One region of the Bradyrhizobium sp. SPXBL-04 genome, then DNA from elsewhere that is predicted to be linked to it. Evidence: predicted binding sites of a transcription regulator. Region 1 holds the regulator's gene; each other region holds the start of a gene.
The links. Region 1 encodes LexA, which represses DNA repair genes until DNA is damaged. Its sites were predicted from a motif close to TGTTCNNNNTGTGTTCNG; they were not measured.

Region 1 (3,887 bases):
ATCACCTTCCGCACGCTGGCGGTGGCCGCGCTGATCGTGCTCGCGGTCGCGCCCGAAGCGCTGGTGCATCCGAGTTTTCAAATGTCCTTCGCCGCGACGCTCGGGCTGGTCGCGCTGGTACAGATCGGCATGCCGAACCTGTTTGCTTCGCCCGATCATTCGGCGACAGCGCGCATCGCGCTATGGGGCGGCCGCGAGATCGCGATGCTGTTCCTGGCCTCGCTGATCGCGGGGCTTGCGACCACGCCCTATGCCGCCTTCCATTTTCACCGTGTCACGCCGTTTGGCGTACTCGCCAATCTTGGCGCGATGCCGGTGGTTTCGGCGCTGGTGATGCCGGCGGGGCTGCTGGGATTGCTCGCGGCTCCCTTCGGGCTCGACGGCGTGTTCTGGTGGCTAATGGGGATCGGGATCGACTGGATGGTCGCGGTATCGCGCTGGGTGGCGGCACTGCCGGGCGCAGTCGGCCGCATCCCCGCCTTCGGCATCGCGCCGCTGGTCGCGGCAAGCCTCGGGATCATCGTGATGGGCCTGTTGCGCACCCCCTTGCGCTGGTCTGGTGCCCTGCTGCTACTGGCTTCCATTGCCTGGGGGCTGTCGGTGCGGCAGCCCGATATCCTGATTGCCGGAGACGGCGCGAGCGTCGCGGTGCGCGGCCGCGACGGACACCTGCATGTGATCCGGACGAGCAAGGACGGCTTTCTGCTTAGGGAGTGGTTAGCTGCCGACGCCGATCCGCGCGACGCCGGGAGTAGCTCGCTGGCCGACGGCGTGTCGTGCGACGAGGCCGGCTGCGTGACGCCGCTCGCCGACGGGAGGCTGGTTGCGCTTTCCTTGCGGATCGACGCGCTGGCTGATGATTGCAGCCGCGCCGCGCTGGTAGTGACGCGGCGGCCCGCACCGCCCGATTGCGCGGCGATGGTGGTCGATCGGCAGCGTCTCACCAGCCAAGGCGCGCTGGCGTTGACGCAGCGTGGTGACGGTTTTGCGGTTCAGGCTGTGAGAGCAAGAGGCACAAGCCGCCCTTGGCTCCCGGCCGGCGCCGGCGAGGGTGATTTCGACGGAAGCCTCGCGCCGAAGGCGGCTACGGCCCGCAACCGGGACGCGATTCCGGCGGAGACCGACTTGCAGGCCGACGATTAAGGCCAGACGATTAAGAACAAATGCAGGAGCTGGTCCGGGTCCAGCCGGACTTCCGCAGAACATAAATCATACCATCTCGCCGGCCTCGGCCGGCGATGGCATTTTCAATCCTGGCCCGACCTGGTGGCCAGGGACGGCTCAGCCGATCGGCAGACGCGTGATCGTCGGCCGGCTGTCGGCATCGATCTGCGGCTTGTGCTCACGCTCGCTGACCGGCTGCGTCACCGGCAGTTGCAGCACGGTTGCGTGCTGGCCTTCGACGAGCTGCGTCACCAGCACGTATTTGCCGTCGGGGAATTCGATCGCGTCATGATGGCGATCGGGAATGTGCGGATCGATCTTGCCGAACTTGCCGACGCGGGAGTTGATCGTGCGCGTCCAGATCCAACGATTGTCGTAACGGACGTTGTCGGCGAAGGCGAGCTCCGTTCCCGGCAGCAGGCAGACGGCCACGGTCGGGTCGGCCGCGGAAGCGAAGCCGCGCGTCGAGGTGCCGCGGAACGTTGTCGACACGATCGTCTCGCCGACTTCGGCGGGGCGCGATGCAACGGCATGCAGACTGTAGTCACACATCGGGTGCTCCTATTCGAAGATAGCAACCCGCGCCTCTTTCGGAGGCGCAAGCCTCTATCAGAGTGGAAGCACGTAACATTCTGCTTGCTTGTGGGCGAATCTGCGGCTGGCGTCAGCCGGATGCGATCACATTATCTTTCCCGAATCCAATAGGAACAAAGCTCGCTTCAGTGCATTTGGCGGATGCGAGCGTCAGCGGCCTGCGGGCGCCGACCATCCGGAATATGGCCAACTCGGCTGTGGCTGTCGCGCGACGGCACTTCGGGCGCTGCGGAATTGCTCACTCGTTGTCGCATGCGCCGACTTGCGGGGATGGTGCTGCGATTGTGCTGCGAATGCTTGCGCTGCCGATGCAGCGATCAGCACAGTTGCGAAGGCGCTCAAAACGATCCTACGCATCGTTGTCTCCTCGATCTCTTGAGCCGCAAAGCGATGAGTGCTTCGGGCGGCATGCCGAGGACGTAGCGCTTGGAAAGGGGCCAGATAATCTGCCCAAGACCAGAAAGACTATCCAGCTGAAGCGGACAATCCGTCCGCTCCAATCGGAATCATCGGTATCGAATGACCACTGAGTCTTCTCAGTACTTGCGGTACAGTCCGATCAGCTTGCCCTGAATCTTCACCCGGTTCGGCGGCAGGATGCGCACCTCGTAGGCGGCGTTGGCGGGCTCGAGCGCGATCGACGCGCCGCGGCGGCGGAAGCGCTTGAGCGTCGCTTCCTCGTCGTCGATCAGCGCCACCACGATGTCGCCGGTATCGGCGCTCTCGTTGCGCTGGATCAGCGCCATGTCGCCGTCAAGGATGCCGGCCTCGACCATCGAATCACCGCGCACTTCGAGCGCATAATGTTCGCCCGAGCCGAGCATGTCGGGCGGTACGCTGATGGTGTGACTGCGGGTCTGCAACGCTTCGATCGGCGTACCGGCTGCGATGCGACCCATCACCGGCACCGCAACGGGACGCTCGCCCTCGTCGGCGGGTGGGCTGGAGCTCGCGCGCACCTTGCCGAGATTGCCCTCGATGACGCTTGGCGTGAAGCCGCGGCGGTTGCCGGCGGCGGCCTGGAGCTCAGGCAGCTTGATCACCTCGATGGCACGGGCGCGGTTGGGCAGGCGACGGATGAAGCCGCGCTCCTCCAGCGCGGTGATCAGGCGATGGATGCCCGATTTCGAGCGCAGGTCGAGCGCATCCTTCATCTCGTCGAAGGAGGGCGGCACGCCGCTTTCCTTCAGACGTTCGCTGATGAACCGCAGAAGCTCGTATTGTTTGCGCGTTAACATCTCGACCAAAGTCCCCCGGTTGATGTCGTTCGATTCCGAGACGCTGAATTGGAGCGGCGAACCGCTACATCCTCGAAACAAATCATGAACGGACACTATATGTTCGATATGTGTTCCGCAACTGCTTAATTTTGCGTGAACACGACAAAGTTCGCGGAACACGTGTGGTGGATGCGCTCAGACGGGCAGGCGCAGCACCTCGCAAGGCGAGCCAGCTCCGGCCTTCGGCGCGAACGGTGCGCGCACGAGAAGTGCCTGTGCCGCAGCGAGATTCGCAAGCAGCGAGGAATCCTGGTGATGGACGGGAACGGCCACCAGCGTGCCGTCGTCGCGCTGTTCCAGACGTGCGCGAAGATAATCCGCGCGCATATCGTTTGCGCCCACATCGCGGCCGAGCACGGCGCGCTCATGGCGGTGATGAATCACGGATCGACCCGACACCGCACGAATCAGCGGGACCATGAACAGGAAGGCGCACACATAGGAGGAGACGGGATTACCCGGCAGGCCGATCACGCGCATCGCGCCGAGCCGCCCATGCATCATCGGCTTGCCCGGGCGCATCGCAATCTTCCAGAACGCCATCGAGATACCTTCGTCCCTCAGCGCCTGCTGGACCAGATCGTGGTCGCCGACCGATGCGCCGCCGGTCGTGACCAGGATGTCGGCGCCGCTCTCGCGGGCGCGGCGGATGCCGGCGGTGGTGGCCTCCAGCGTGTCGGCGGCGATGCCGAGGTCGATGGTCTCGGCCCCCTCGCTGCGGGCGAGCGCGTGCAGGGCATAGCCGTTGGAATAGACGATCTGGCCGCGGCCGGGCGCGGCGCCTGGCATCACCAGTTCGTCGCCGGTGGCGAGGATCGCGACCTTCGGGCGGCGGCAGACGGCAAGCTG
Region 2 (3,887 bases), 4.1 Mb from region 1:
TGCGAAGACAACGCGTCAAAACGAGAATCTACGAAGAGAAGAGCGTGGGCTATCTGTCCGCCCGCTGCTGCTTCTTCGCCAGCAATTGCCGCAGCGCCGTGACCTTTGCTGCCGCTTGATCCGGCGGCAGATCGGCCTTCACGATGATCTCGGCCTCGGCCTGCTTTCCTTCCAGCCCCAGCACGAGCGCGAGATTGGCGCGCACGCGGGGATCTCCGGGATTGCGCTCATGCGCGCGGCGCATCGTTTCCTCTGCCCGCGGCAGATTGTTCTGCAGCATGTAGGACAGGCCGAGATTGGACAAAACCTGCGGCTCGTCGGGCACGATCTTTAGGGCGGTCGCGTAATATTGCTGCGCCTCCTCGTTGCGGCCGAGCTGATCGAGCGCCGCGCCCTGCGCCGACAGGATGCGCCAATCCGGATCCTCGGGCGTATGCGCACGGCCGAGAACATCGAAGGCCTGCTGGAAATTGCCGTTGTCGGCAAGCGCGCGGCCATAGCCGGCGAGCAATGCCTTGTTGCTGGGATGGGCGAGTACGGCCTGCTCCATCACCGCGACGGCCTGCGCCCGCTGGCCGCTCTCGCGCAGCGCCTTGCCGTAGGCGAGCGCAATGCTGGGATCGCCGGGCTTGGCGCGGTAGCGTTCGCGCAGGGCGTCCATGTCCGGCTTGGCGTCGACCTTGACGGCGGCGTCAGATCTGACGCCGAGCGCGCCGGTCACATCCTCGATGCCATTGGTCTGGCAGCCGCCGAGGACGAGCACCATGAACGCGGGAAGCAGGAATTTCGCCGAAGGAAAGGCGGCGGACGGACGCTTGGGCATACTCTGATCACTCGGCGACTGATCAGAGATGCTTACCCATTAACGCTAAAGCCCCGTTAAGGAGGCGCAGCCATTAAGGCCTAATCGACGAACTCCGCGCCGAACTCGCAGCCGATGCGCCAGCGCAGGCGGCATTGGCGGGAATAATCGGGCGCGAAGATGATGGTGAATTGCGGCGGCACTTCCAGGAATTCCGCCACCACTTTCACGCCGCCATCCGAAATATCCGTGATCGTGCAGTCGCGCGGCAGCGAGCCCGCACCAAAATGGATCTTGGCCAGCCGGCTGCACACCCGGCGTTCGCTTCTCCGGCGATTTGCAAGCATTTGAATTCTTCACCCGTTAGATCACGGCCCATCCCGCAGCCCCAGGAGTAGCGGACATTCGTTGGAATGTGCTGAGGAGAGCCGCTCGCATTCGAGGCGTAGTGTCGGCATCGCGTTTACGGTCGGTTAGGGCTTGCTTGGCCTCGGAAATGTTCCTGTATTGTTCTTGCGAAGGGCGCCAGGCTCTGCTACCCCTAATTGCACGAGAGGGCAGGCTGGTTCGAGCATGGTTCAGCGGGTTTCTACCGTCGCCTTTGAGGGGATCGAGGCCCGTGCGGTCGACGTGCAGGTGCAGGTCGCCCCGGGCCTGCCGGCCTTCGCGATCGTCGGCTTGCCGGACAAGGCGGTGTCGGAGGCGCGCGAGCGGGTCCGTTCGGCCCTGATCGCCTCGGGGCTGGCGCTGCCGGCGCGGCGGATCATCGTCAATCTGGCGCCGGCCGATCTGCCCAAGGAGGGCAGCCATTACGACCTGCCGATCGCGCTCGGGCTGATGGCGGCGATCGGCGCGATCCCGCCGGATGCGCTGACGGGTTTCACGGTTCTGGGCGAACTCGGCCTCGACGGGTCGATCGCGCCGGTCGCAGGTGTCCTGCCCGCCGCGATCGGCGCCAATGGACGCGAGGAGGGCCTGATCTGCCCGGCCGCCTGCGGCTCGGAGGCGGCCTGGGCGAGCCCGGACATCCAGATCATCGCCGCACAATCGCTCATTCAGATCGCCAACCATTTCAAGGGCACGCAGGTGCTGTCGCGGCCCTCACCGAAGGTGCATGAAGCCGCCGCCTCGTCCCTCGACCTGCGCGATATCAAGGGCCAGGAAAGCGCCAAGCGGGCGCTGGAGATCGCGGCTGCCGGCGGGCATCACCTCTTGATGATCGGTGCGCCCGGCGCGGGCAAGTCGATGCTGGCGGCGCGCCTGCCCTCGATCCTGCCGCCGCTGTCGCCGAGCGAATTGCTCGAAGTCTCCATGATCGCGTCCGTCGCCGGCGAGATCGAGGGCGGCGCGCTGACCGCGCGGCGGCCGTTCCGCTCGCCGCATCATTCCGCCAGCATGGCCGCGCTCACCGGCGGCGGCATGCGCGCCAAGCCCGGCGAGATCTCGCTGGCGCATCAGGGCGTGCTGTTCCTCGACGAGCTGCCCGAGTTCGATCCGCGCGTCCTGGATTCGCTGCGCCAGCCCTTGGAGAACGGCGAGGTCGCGGTGTCGCGCGCCAATCACCGCGTCACCTACCCTGCCCGCTTCATGCTGGTGGCCGCAATGAATCCCTGCCGCTGCGGCAATGCGTTCGAGCCCGGCTATGCCTGCAAGCGCGGCCGCATCGACCGCTGCACCGGCGACTACCAGGCGCGCATCTCCGGTCCCCTGATGGATCGCATTGATCTGCGCATTGAGGTGCCGGCAGTGACCGCGGCCGATTTGATCCTACCGCCGCCGGCGGAAGGCTCCGCCGAGGTCGCCGCGCGCGTGGCGGCCGCACGCGACATCCAGCTTGCGCGTTATGCCGATGCCGGCCTGCCCAACGTCCGCACCAATGCCGAGGCGCCGGCCTCGGTCCTGGAAGAGATCGCCAAGCCGGATGCGCAGGGCGCCAAACTGCTGCGCGACGCCGCCGAGACCATGCGGCTGTCGGCGCGCGGCTATCATCGCGTGCTGCGGGTCGCGCGCACGCTGGCCGATCTCGACAATGCCGACAAGATCGGCCGCTTGCACCTCGCCGAGGCCCTGTCCTACCGCGCACTCGCGGAGGATGTGCGCCAGTTGGCCTGATCATTCCGCGCATCAACCCGGCGGTAACGAGTTTCCTTTACGCTCTGCAAACCATAAGCCCCATGTGTTTCCAACACGAGTTCCCGAGGGGCCCGGGCGAGTAGAGTGTCATGTTGCGTTTCAAGATCCTGGCCTCGGTTGTCCCCCTGTTGGCAGCGGCGGTGTTCGCCCGCGCTGAGATCGGATCGGTCTCGCATCCCTGCATCGCCCTCGGCGAGACCTCGGTCGAGCTCACAACTCTGTTCTGGACCGCCGGCGTGCACGTCGCCTTCACCGAGGATCCCGCGCAGGCCACGGTGCGGGTTCAGGTCACCGACGATGCGGACGCTGCGGATTTCGCGGTGGTGGACGACGGCCTCGGTTCGGAATCGGAAACCTGCCAGGCCACTCCGTCGACGCGCCTGGTCTCGATCGCGGCGCAGCCCATCGATGGCGCTCAGGTGATCTATCTCTCCACCGAAGGGCCGGCCGATTACCGCATCTATGTGCGCTCGAAAACGTTCTCGCAGCGCGAGGCGGCGGCGCTGATCGTCGGCGCCCGCGGCGGCCACCGCCAGCTCCAGGCCGCCTCGCTCTGAAGCATTAACACCTCGTCAACCCTGTTTGGAGGCGGCGCCGAAGCCTCAAACTGTTCGCAAGGTCGAGGCGACATCGTCACACACGGCGAGCGCGGGGTTTCGGACAAGAGTCGGGGTCGGTGGCGATGGGTCGGACGTTCCGGATCAAGGTGCGCATGCGCCGCTTCAGGCGACGGCATCCCCGTATCGCTTTCGCGCTCCGCTCGTTCATGATCTTCTCGGCGACGTTCGGCGCCGCCTATGGTTTCGTCTCCGGCAGCCGGTCCGAGAACTCCGGCTACGATCCGAATGCGTTTGCGATCGGCGCGAGCTTCCTGTTCGCCCTCGCCTGTCTAGGCCTTGCGACGCTGAGCATGCGGCTGCGTTTCGTCAACAAGCGGCTGCGTACGCTCGCC
Region 3 (3,887 bases), 1.6 Mb from region 1:
AGGATGCTGGCCTGATGCACATAGGCGCGCGGATCCGAGCCGCCACGCAGGAAGGAAAAATTGGTGGTGATGCCAATCTCGGCATAGGCAGGCGTGTTCATGCGAAGAGACCGTGCACATACCAGCTGGGAGGAACGGGCTTGCCGTCGTGATCGAAGCACTCCCCCTCATAAAGACCGTCGCGAAAAATCCAGAAGCGCAGGCCTTCGGCATCCTCGATACGGAAATAATCCCGCGTGAGCTGCTTGCCGTCCTGCCGCCACCATTCCATGGCGATGCGCTCGGGTCCCTCCACCCGCACCACCGCATGTAGCGCGCGGCGCCAGGTGAACTGATGTGGCGGACCGTCTGGCACGGTCGCGAACGGCACCTTGATTGGCTCTGGCTTGTCGAACAGCCGCAAGGGGCGCAGCGGCGGCTCGCTCTCGGCACGTGCCGGCCATTCGGCCTGCATGGCAGCGGCGAGATGATGCTGCGCCGGCGCGGCCAGCACCGCGCATTCAGGGATATGGGTGTCCTGCGGCAGGTGCACGACGACACGCTTGCCGCCGATGCGTGCGGCAATGCGGTCGATCAGTGCGGCGAGCTCGTCATTGTCGTGGACATGAGCGTCGAGATCGCGCTGCTCCTGGACCACGATCTCGGTGCGGCTCGCCGACAGCCGCACCATGTCGAAGCCGAAGCCGGGATCGAGCGGATCGGCGAGTGCGTCGAGGCGCTCGCGGAACAGGCGGTCAATGACCGCGCTTCGCGTCACCGGATGTCCGGTCTCGACCGTGATCGCGCGCACCACGCCGTCGGTGCGGAAGAAGGCGGCTTCCAGGCGCCGCGCGCCCTTGCCTTGCTTCTCCATGGACGCGATCAACGTGTCGGCGAGCCGCGACAGCGTCATCGCGATCATGGTGTCGGTCGCGATCGGCTCGGCAAAGCGCTTTTCCACGATGTAGTCGGGCAGCGGCTTGCGCGGGTTGATCGGCGCATCGCCCTGCCCCAGCGCATGCGCCAGCAGCGTGGAGAACCGCGCGCCGAACCGCGCCGTGATCTCGCTCGGCGTGCGCGCGGCGACATCGCCGATGGTCTTCAGCCCGGCACGGCGCAGGCCAGTGGTGATGGTCTCGCCTGCGCCCAGCGCGGATATCGGCAACCGGCTGATCGCCTCCGCCTCCTCGCCATCGGCCACGATGGTGCCCGTGGCCTGCCGCGTCAACGTGCGCGCGCAGACCGAGGTGCCGGCGATCGCCGCGCTGACGGTAAACCCCTGCCGGGCCAATGCGCGGACCAACGTCCGCAACAACGCGGCCTCACCACCAAACAGATGCGCGCAGCCGGTGATGTCGAGGAACAGCCCGTGCGGCGGATCGAGCGCCACCAGCGGCGTGAAGCGGTCGCACCAGTCCGCGACATCGCTGAGCGTCTTCGCATCGGCCACGACATCGGCGTCGAACACACGTAAGTCCGGGCACATCGCCCGCGCATTCGCCAGCGGCTGACCGATATACAGGCCGAGGCGCTCGGCGGCCTCGTCCAGCGCATGAATCACCAGCGCATTGTTGTCCTTGATGACGACGATGCTTGGATCATTGCTCTTATGCAGTCCGACGTTGCCAAAGAACCGCTGAATCCGGTCGATTGGCAGGCGCGGCAGCCACAGGCTGAGGACACGTCGACGGCTCACTGAACTGGCACTCATCACATTTCCATTCCATGATCCACCGGCCACATGGGCCATGACGATTGCGCAAGAGCTCGGCATCGAAGCGCGGCGCCCCCCAGGCACTCCACACCGGGCCCGGCGGTGAATGCGCCGCGCGCAGCATCCATCGTGTTTCCGCGGTCGAGGGCATCGGTTGCGCGGCCATGCGCAGCAAGAGCCCGGTGACGCCGGAAGATTGCGCGGCCAGCGTCAGCTTGCGGCTCGCCACGAGATCGAACTGCCTGATCTCGCCCCAGAGCTCGAGCACCACGGCCCCCAGCGCATCGCAGGCGAGCGCGTCGGCTGAAGTGCGCAGTGCGCTCTCGACATCGGCGGCGCGCACCATCACCACGCGGCGCGGATCGAGACCGAGTTCGGCAAGCCCGCTCATCGACAGCGCGCCGGTTTCGATTTCCGAAAAATCCTGCCGCACCCACAGCAGCGGCTTGCGTGCCGTCACGCGGCCCGCAAGCCCCATGACGAAGCCCGTCGCGACCGTCCCCTGCCGGCCCTCGCAAAACACCTCATGGATCGCCGCGCGTGCAAGCCCGCCCTTCAGCGCGGTATCCGCCTCGCTGTGGCCGAGCGCGACGCGATCGCGATGATGCACGACCTCCGCCGTCTCAATGCGCTCGATTTGGCTGCGCAAGGTCGCAAGCGCGCTGATGCGTGCGCCGCTCATGCTCGCCGCTCCTTCAGAGATTGATGCCGTGGTCCTAAAAGAAGAACCAACGGCTGGCTCATTTGTTCATGATATGTTCTAATATAAAGCTAACGGCGCCCCGAGAGTCAATCGAATTGGCGCTCAGTCGGATTCATGAGCAGAATCAAGAGGATTCAAGTGCCATGTACCTCATCACTCTCGACAGCCAGACCGATTTCGAGAGCTGGCGCAAAACCGCCCGCGCGCTCGCACTGCATCAGATCGCACCGGCCGACGTGACCTGGAGCGTGCAGGGCCGCGCGAAAGAGGCGGTGCCGGCCGGTCTATGCGAAGCGCCAGGCATTCCGCCGATCGAAACCGACGGCACCTTCAGCGTGCCGGCCAATTTCATCGAGCTCGCCCGCATCGCGGCCCTGCACCGCGACGGTGAACGCTTTGCGCTGCTCTATCGCCTGCTGTGGCGGTTACGGACCGACCACGATCTGCTCGAGACCAGGGCCGATCCGGACGTCGCGCAGGCGACAGCGATGGCCGTCAGCGTGCATCGCGACATGCAGCGGATGCGCGATGTCATTCGCTTCCGCGAGATCGGACGCGAGCACAACGCACATTACGCGGCCTGGTTCGTGCCGGAGCATCACATCGTCGAATTCACCGCCCCCTTCTTCGCGCGCCGCTACGCCGACATGCCCTGGTCGATCCTCACGCCCGATATTTGCGCCCATTGGGACGGCCACGCGATCTCCTTCACCCCGGGCATCAGCCAGATGGAGATGCCCGCCCCAAACCGGTTGGAGGAAACCTGGCGCCGCCACTTTCGGCCAGACCAACCGATCATGCCGGAAGCGCCGAAGAAGAGTCACAGGAACCTGTCGAAAGCCTCGATACTTGAACCGCTGCTCGCCGATGCCGAACGCTGGACCGGCGGGTGGATCACCCCGCGGCCGGAGGCTCCGATGAAACGCAAGCTAGCTGCCGATGATCTCGACGCGCTCCGTAAGGAGGCCGCGCATTGCCGCGCCTGCCATCTCTACAAGGACGCAACCCAGACCGTGTTCGGCGAAGGCCCGAAGTCCGCCAACATCATGCTGGTCGGCGAGCAGCCCGGCGACAAGGAAGACCTGGCCGGCCATCCCTTCGTCGGCCCGGCCGGCCAGATGCTCGACCGCGCGTTGGAGGAGGCCGGCGTAGATCGCAAGAAGGTCTATGTCACCAACGCGGTCAAACACTTCAAATTCGTGCCACGCGGAAAGGTCCGCCTGCACCAGAAGCCGACTACGCCGGAGATCCGGGCGTGCCGGCAATGGTACGAGCGGGAAGTTTCGGCAATCCAGCCCGATCTCATCGTGGCGATGGGCGCCACCGCCGCGCAAAGCGTGTTCGGCAAGATCACCCCAATCGGCAAAAACCGAGGCCGGCTCATCGACCTACCCGACGGCCGCAAGGCTTTGGTAACAGTGCATCCGTCTTATCTGCTGCGGCTGCCAGATCCCGAGACCAAGGTGCTGGAATATCAGCGCTTTGTCGACG
Region 4 (3,887 bases), 4.1 Mb from region 1:
AGGCATCGGGGACGCATCCCTTCTGCATCAGGAAGCCGTACAGCGTCGTCACCAGCTCGGCATGGGCGGCCGGCGACAGCTTTCGGTAATCGGGGACCTGGCAGGCCTCCCAGAGGCGTTCCACGGCTTCCTTGCCATGCGCGATATCGCGCACCTCGCCGTCGCGGGCGGCGTGGTCGAGCACGCGCATGTCCTCGGCAACAGGCGCGCGCGTCAGCGCCTCGTGCCCCGGAGGTAAGTTCAACGACACCTGGAGCGCGCCGAGCGAGGAGAAATCCAGCTTCGAGTTGCGCCATTGCAGCATCTTCACGGCATCGAAGGTGTGGTTCTGCAGCGCGTTGACGAGCTCTGGCTCGAACGGCGCGCAGCGGCCCGTGGTGCCGAAGGTGCCGTTGCGCGTGGCGCGGCCGGCGCGGCCGGCGACCTGCGCGAACTCGGCCGGCGTCAGCCTGCGGAACTGGTAGCCGTCGAACTTGCGGTCGGAAGCGAAGGCGACGTGGTCGACGTCGAGATTGAGGCCCATGCCAACGGCGTCGGTGGCGACGAGATAGTCGACATCGCCGTTCTGGAACATCGCCACTTGCGCGTTGCGCGTGCGCGGCGACAGCGAGCCCAGCACCACGGCGGCGCCGCCATGCTGGCGGCGGATCAGCTCGGCGATGGCGTAGACCTCGTCGGCCGAGAACGCGACGATGGCGGTGCGGCGCGGCTGGCGCGTGATCTTGCGGTCGCCGGCGAATTCGAGGCTCGACAGGCGCGGCCGCGTGATCATGGACACGCCCGGCAACAGCCGCTCGATGATCGGGCGCATCGTGGCAGCGCCGAGCAGCAGCGTCTCGTCGCGGCCGCGGCGGTTGAGGATGCGGTCGGTGAAGACGTGGCCGCGTTCGAGGTCCGAGGCGATCTGGACCTCGTCGATGGCGAGGAACGAGACATCGAGGTCGCGCGGCATCGCCTCGACGGTCGAGACCCAATAGCGCGGCTTCTTCGGCTTGATCTTCTCCTCGCCGGTGACGAGCGCGACGCTCTCTGGCCCCGCGCGATCGGCGATCTTGTTGTAGACCTCGCGCGCAAGCAGGCGCAGCGGCAGCCCGATCATGCCGGAGGGATGCGCCAGCATCCGCTCGATGGCGAGATGGGTCTTGCCGGTGTTGGTCGGCCCGAGCACTGCAGTGACGCCGGCGCCGGGCGCGCGCTCGGAAGCGAAGGGGGAGGGAGAGAAAGCCATATCCAGGGATTAGGTAGTGGCGATTTGGGCGAATGTCAGTGCCGTTTTGGGGCGGGAGCGCGAAGCGCTTGAAAGTCGCCTCGCCCCGCTTGCGGGGAGAGGCCGGCGCGAAGCAACGAGTGAGGGGGCTGTCCGCGAGTCGAACTGTCACCGTTTTCGCGGATGCAGCCCCTCACCCCAACCCTCTCCCCGTAAGGACGGGGAGAGGGAGAAGAGAGAGCTCCCCAAACCTCGCGCAACTGTCTCACTTTGCGACGCTTTTCCCGTTGGCCTTAAGCTTCGGAACGACTCTAGAACGAATCGCGGCCGAATCGCTGACTCCCCTCGAGTCCCGTTCCGTTCACGCAACATGTCGCGGGACTCGTATTGATTGCGCACTAGATGGAGTTTTGCCCTCCTGCACAAGCGAGGTTTCGGTGGCGGGTTTCTTAAAATTGGGGATGGCGCGGAGTCGAATCAGAATCGGGCGGGAGTCAAATGGATTCCCGTCTCGCCGGCCTGCCACAACAAAAAGTGCGAAAACAACCCCATGCACAGTAGCATGTCATTGAATTCACACACTTTCTTACCCTCCCCTGGAGGGGGAGGGTCGGCGCACATGGAGCGCAGCGAAATGCGCGACGGGGTGCGGTGATCTCTCCCCACGGGTACTGTTCGTGCGGAGAGATCACCCCACCCCGCTCGCGCTACGCGCGATCGACCCTCCCCCTCCAGGGGAGGGTGAAGGCGCTACTGCGTCTTCGCCACGCGCGGCGGCTGGGGGGAGGTGATGAAGCTGGTGGCTTCCAGCATGGCCGGTCCCAGCGGCGTCGGCACTTTCAGCCAGAACGGGACCAGGATGCGCGTGCCCGCCACCGGCGCGAACGCGATCTCGATGTTGCGCTGGGCGGCGAGGTATTTGATCACGGGGCGGTCGGGGATGTAGCCCGCCACAGGCACGAAATAGAGCGCGCAGACCACGACCGGGCCACGATAGCCCTTCTCGGCCTTGACGCTCTCCATGCGCTTGAAATCGAGTTTTAAGTCGTAGCGCATGCGGCCGTCGAACACGGGCGCTGCGTTGTGGCAGGCCTCCGGCGAGACCGGATCGCCAGTGCCGGGCACGCGCAGCAGCGAGGCCGTCATCGGGTCCCAGACGCCGCGGCGATGCGCCTCGGTGACGACGATGCGGTCCGGATCGACCGGCGGCTCCGGCAGGATCGCGAACTCCTTCACATTGCCCTTGTCGAGCGTGATGCGGATCTCTTCGGTCTTCTTCGAGGTGGTGGTGGAGGCTTGGTAGCCGGTCGCAACCAGCGCGCCGTTGACGACGCGGCCCTGCGAGGCGCCGGTGCCGGACCCGCCCGTGAACGATTTCAAAATCCCCGTGGTGCCGCCGGAGGCCGCGGCCGCGAACACGTCGTCCTGGATGTCGATGTTCCAGGCGCCCCTGCCGACGGGAATGCCCGCCAGCGTCGCCTCATATTGCGCCTCGAGCTTGCCCTGCGCCGCCACGGGCTCGGCCGCCCACGCCACGGCGAGGCCGCACAGGGCCGCCAGGGCGAGCTGGCCGGCAGAGCGCCGCCGGGGCGAAACGGGGGACGAGGTGGGCACGAAGCTTTCCAATCGGGGCGCCAATCGATGCGTTACTTAAGCCGAAATCGGCGGCAGGCAATGCGTCCGGGCGCGCAGACGCGGAACTCCACCGGATTCTTCCGGCGCGATTACGCCCTTTATGTGATGGTAAGGCGTTCCGATCATTGCCGTTTTGGTGATTGGGGCGCCGCGGGCTCCGGCACCTCTCCCGCTTGCGGGAGAGGTCGCGCAAAGCGCGGGTGAGGGCTCTCTCCTCTTGGGGACTCCCGGCCGGGGCACCACCCGTGATAACGACTGTCCCTGCGCGGAGAGAGCCCCCTCCCCAACCCTCCCCCGCAAGCGGGAGAGGGAGCGCACCACCGCCGGGCCGGGCACGAAACCCACCCCAAATCCTTGACTACCCGCCCCTTCCCCCCTATACGTCCGCCCGCTCCCTGCAAGGACAGAGAATTCGCCCCCGTGGCGCCCAGAATGGCGGCCGCAACTCGTTGGGGGTTTAGGATAAGGATTTTTGCCATGTCTCGCCGCTGCGAACTGACGGCCAAGGGCCCCCTCGTCGGCCACAAGGTCAGCCACTCCAACATCAAGACCAAGCGCCGCTTCCTGCCGAACCTCGTCAACGTGACGTTCATCTCGGAAGCCCTGGGCCGCAACGTGCGCCTGCGCGTCTCCACCACCGCGGTCAAGAGCGTCGACCACAATGGCGGCCTCGATGCCTTCCTGCTCAAGGCCAAGACCGACGCCCTCTCGCCGCGCGCCCTCGAGCTGAAGCGCGCCATCCAGAAAAAGGTCGGCGACACCGCGCCGGTCAAGAAGGCCAGCTAAGTTTTCAGAATTGGGCGGGGGCTAAGTTGCGTCGCGTGGCGTAGGCTTAGCCAGTAGAGTTTTGCGTAGCGGCCGGATCGGAAGATCCGGCCGTTTTTGTTTTGGTACCAGATCGTTTGGTTATCCCGTCTTTTCCGTCGAGCAACGAGGGAATCGAGTATAAGGTCGTCTGCAACTACCATTTGCAGCCAAGGATATTCTCTCGTCTGAATGCCAATTGTGCTCACGAATTTTCTTGATGGGAGCCTCCTTCAAGGAC

Region 2: the regulator LexA is predicted to act here: its motif matches at 1,300-1,317, upstream of ACNJX8_RS00820 (YifB family Mg chelatase-like AAA ATPase).
Region 3: the regulator LexA is predicted to act here: its motif matches at 2,439-2,456, upstream of ACNJX8_RS28090 (ImuA family protein).
Region 4: the regulator LexA is predicted to act here: its motif matches at 1,509-1,526, upstream of ACNJX8_RS40235 (helicase-related protein).

The regions. Positions count from the first base shown of each region.
Region 1 covers NZ_CP182472.1:4,306,364-4,310,250, forward strand. Annotated here, with positions in the region: gene ACNJX8_RS20335 (ComEC/Rec2 family competence protein) at 1-1,143, shown strand, start outside; gene ACNJX8_RS20340 (hypothetical protein) at 1,282-1,716, opposite strand; gene lexA (transcriptional repressor LexA) at 2,295-2,996, opposite strand; gene ACNJX8_RS20350 (molybdopterin molybdotransferase MoeA) at 3,174-3,887, opposite strand, start outside.
Region 2 covers NZ_CP182472.1:172,173-176,059, forward strand. Annotated here, with positions in the region: gene ACNJX8_RS00810 (tetratricopeptide repeat protein) at 50-823, opposite strand; gene ACNJX8_RS00815 (PilZ domain-containing protein) at 904-1,149, opposite strand; gene ACNJX8_RS00820 (YifB family Mg chelatase-like AAA ATPase) at 1,376-2,914, shown strand; gene ACNJX8_RS00825 (hypothetical protein) at 3,025-3,492, shown strand; gene ACNJX8_RS00830 (ATP-binding protein) at 3,618-3,887, shown strand, end outside.
Region 3 covers NZ_CP182472.1:5,905,737-5,909,623, forward strand. Annotated here, with positions in the region: gene ACNJX8_RS28080 (error-prone DNA polymerase) at 1-101, opposite strand, end outside; gene ACNJX8_RS28085 (Y-family DNA polymerase) at 98-1,690, opposite strand; gene ACNJX8_RS28090 (ImuA family protein) at 1,587-2,375, opposite strand; gene ACNJX8_RS28095 (UdgX family uracil-DNA binding protein) at 2,540-3,887, shown strand, end outside.
Region 4 covers NZ_CP182472.1:8,446,944-8,450,830, forward strand. Annotated here, with positions in the region: gene ACNJX8_RS40235 (helicase-related protein) at 1-1,228, opposite strand, end outside; gene ACNJX8_RS40240 (DUF3108 domain-containing protein) at 1,958-2,767, opposite strand; gene rpmB (50S ribosomal protein L28) at 3,320-3,628, shown strand; gene ACNJX8_RS40250 (hypothetical protein) at 3,839-3,887, shown strand, end outside.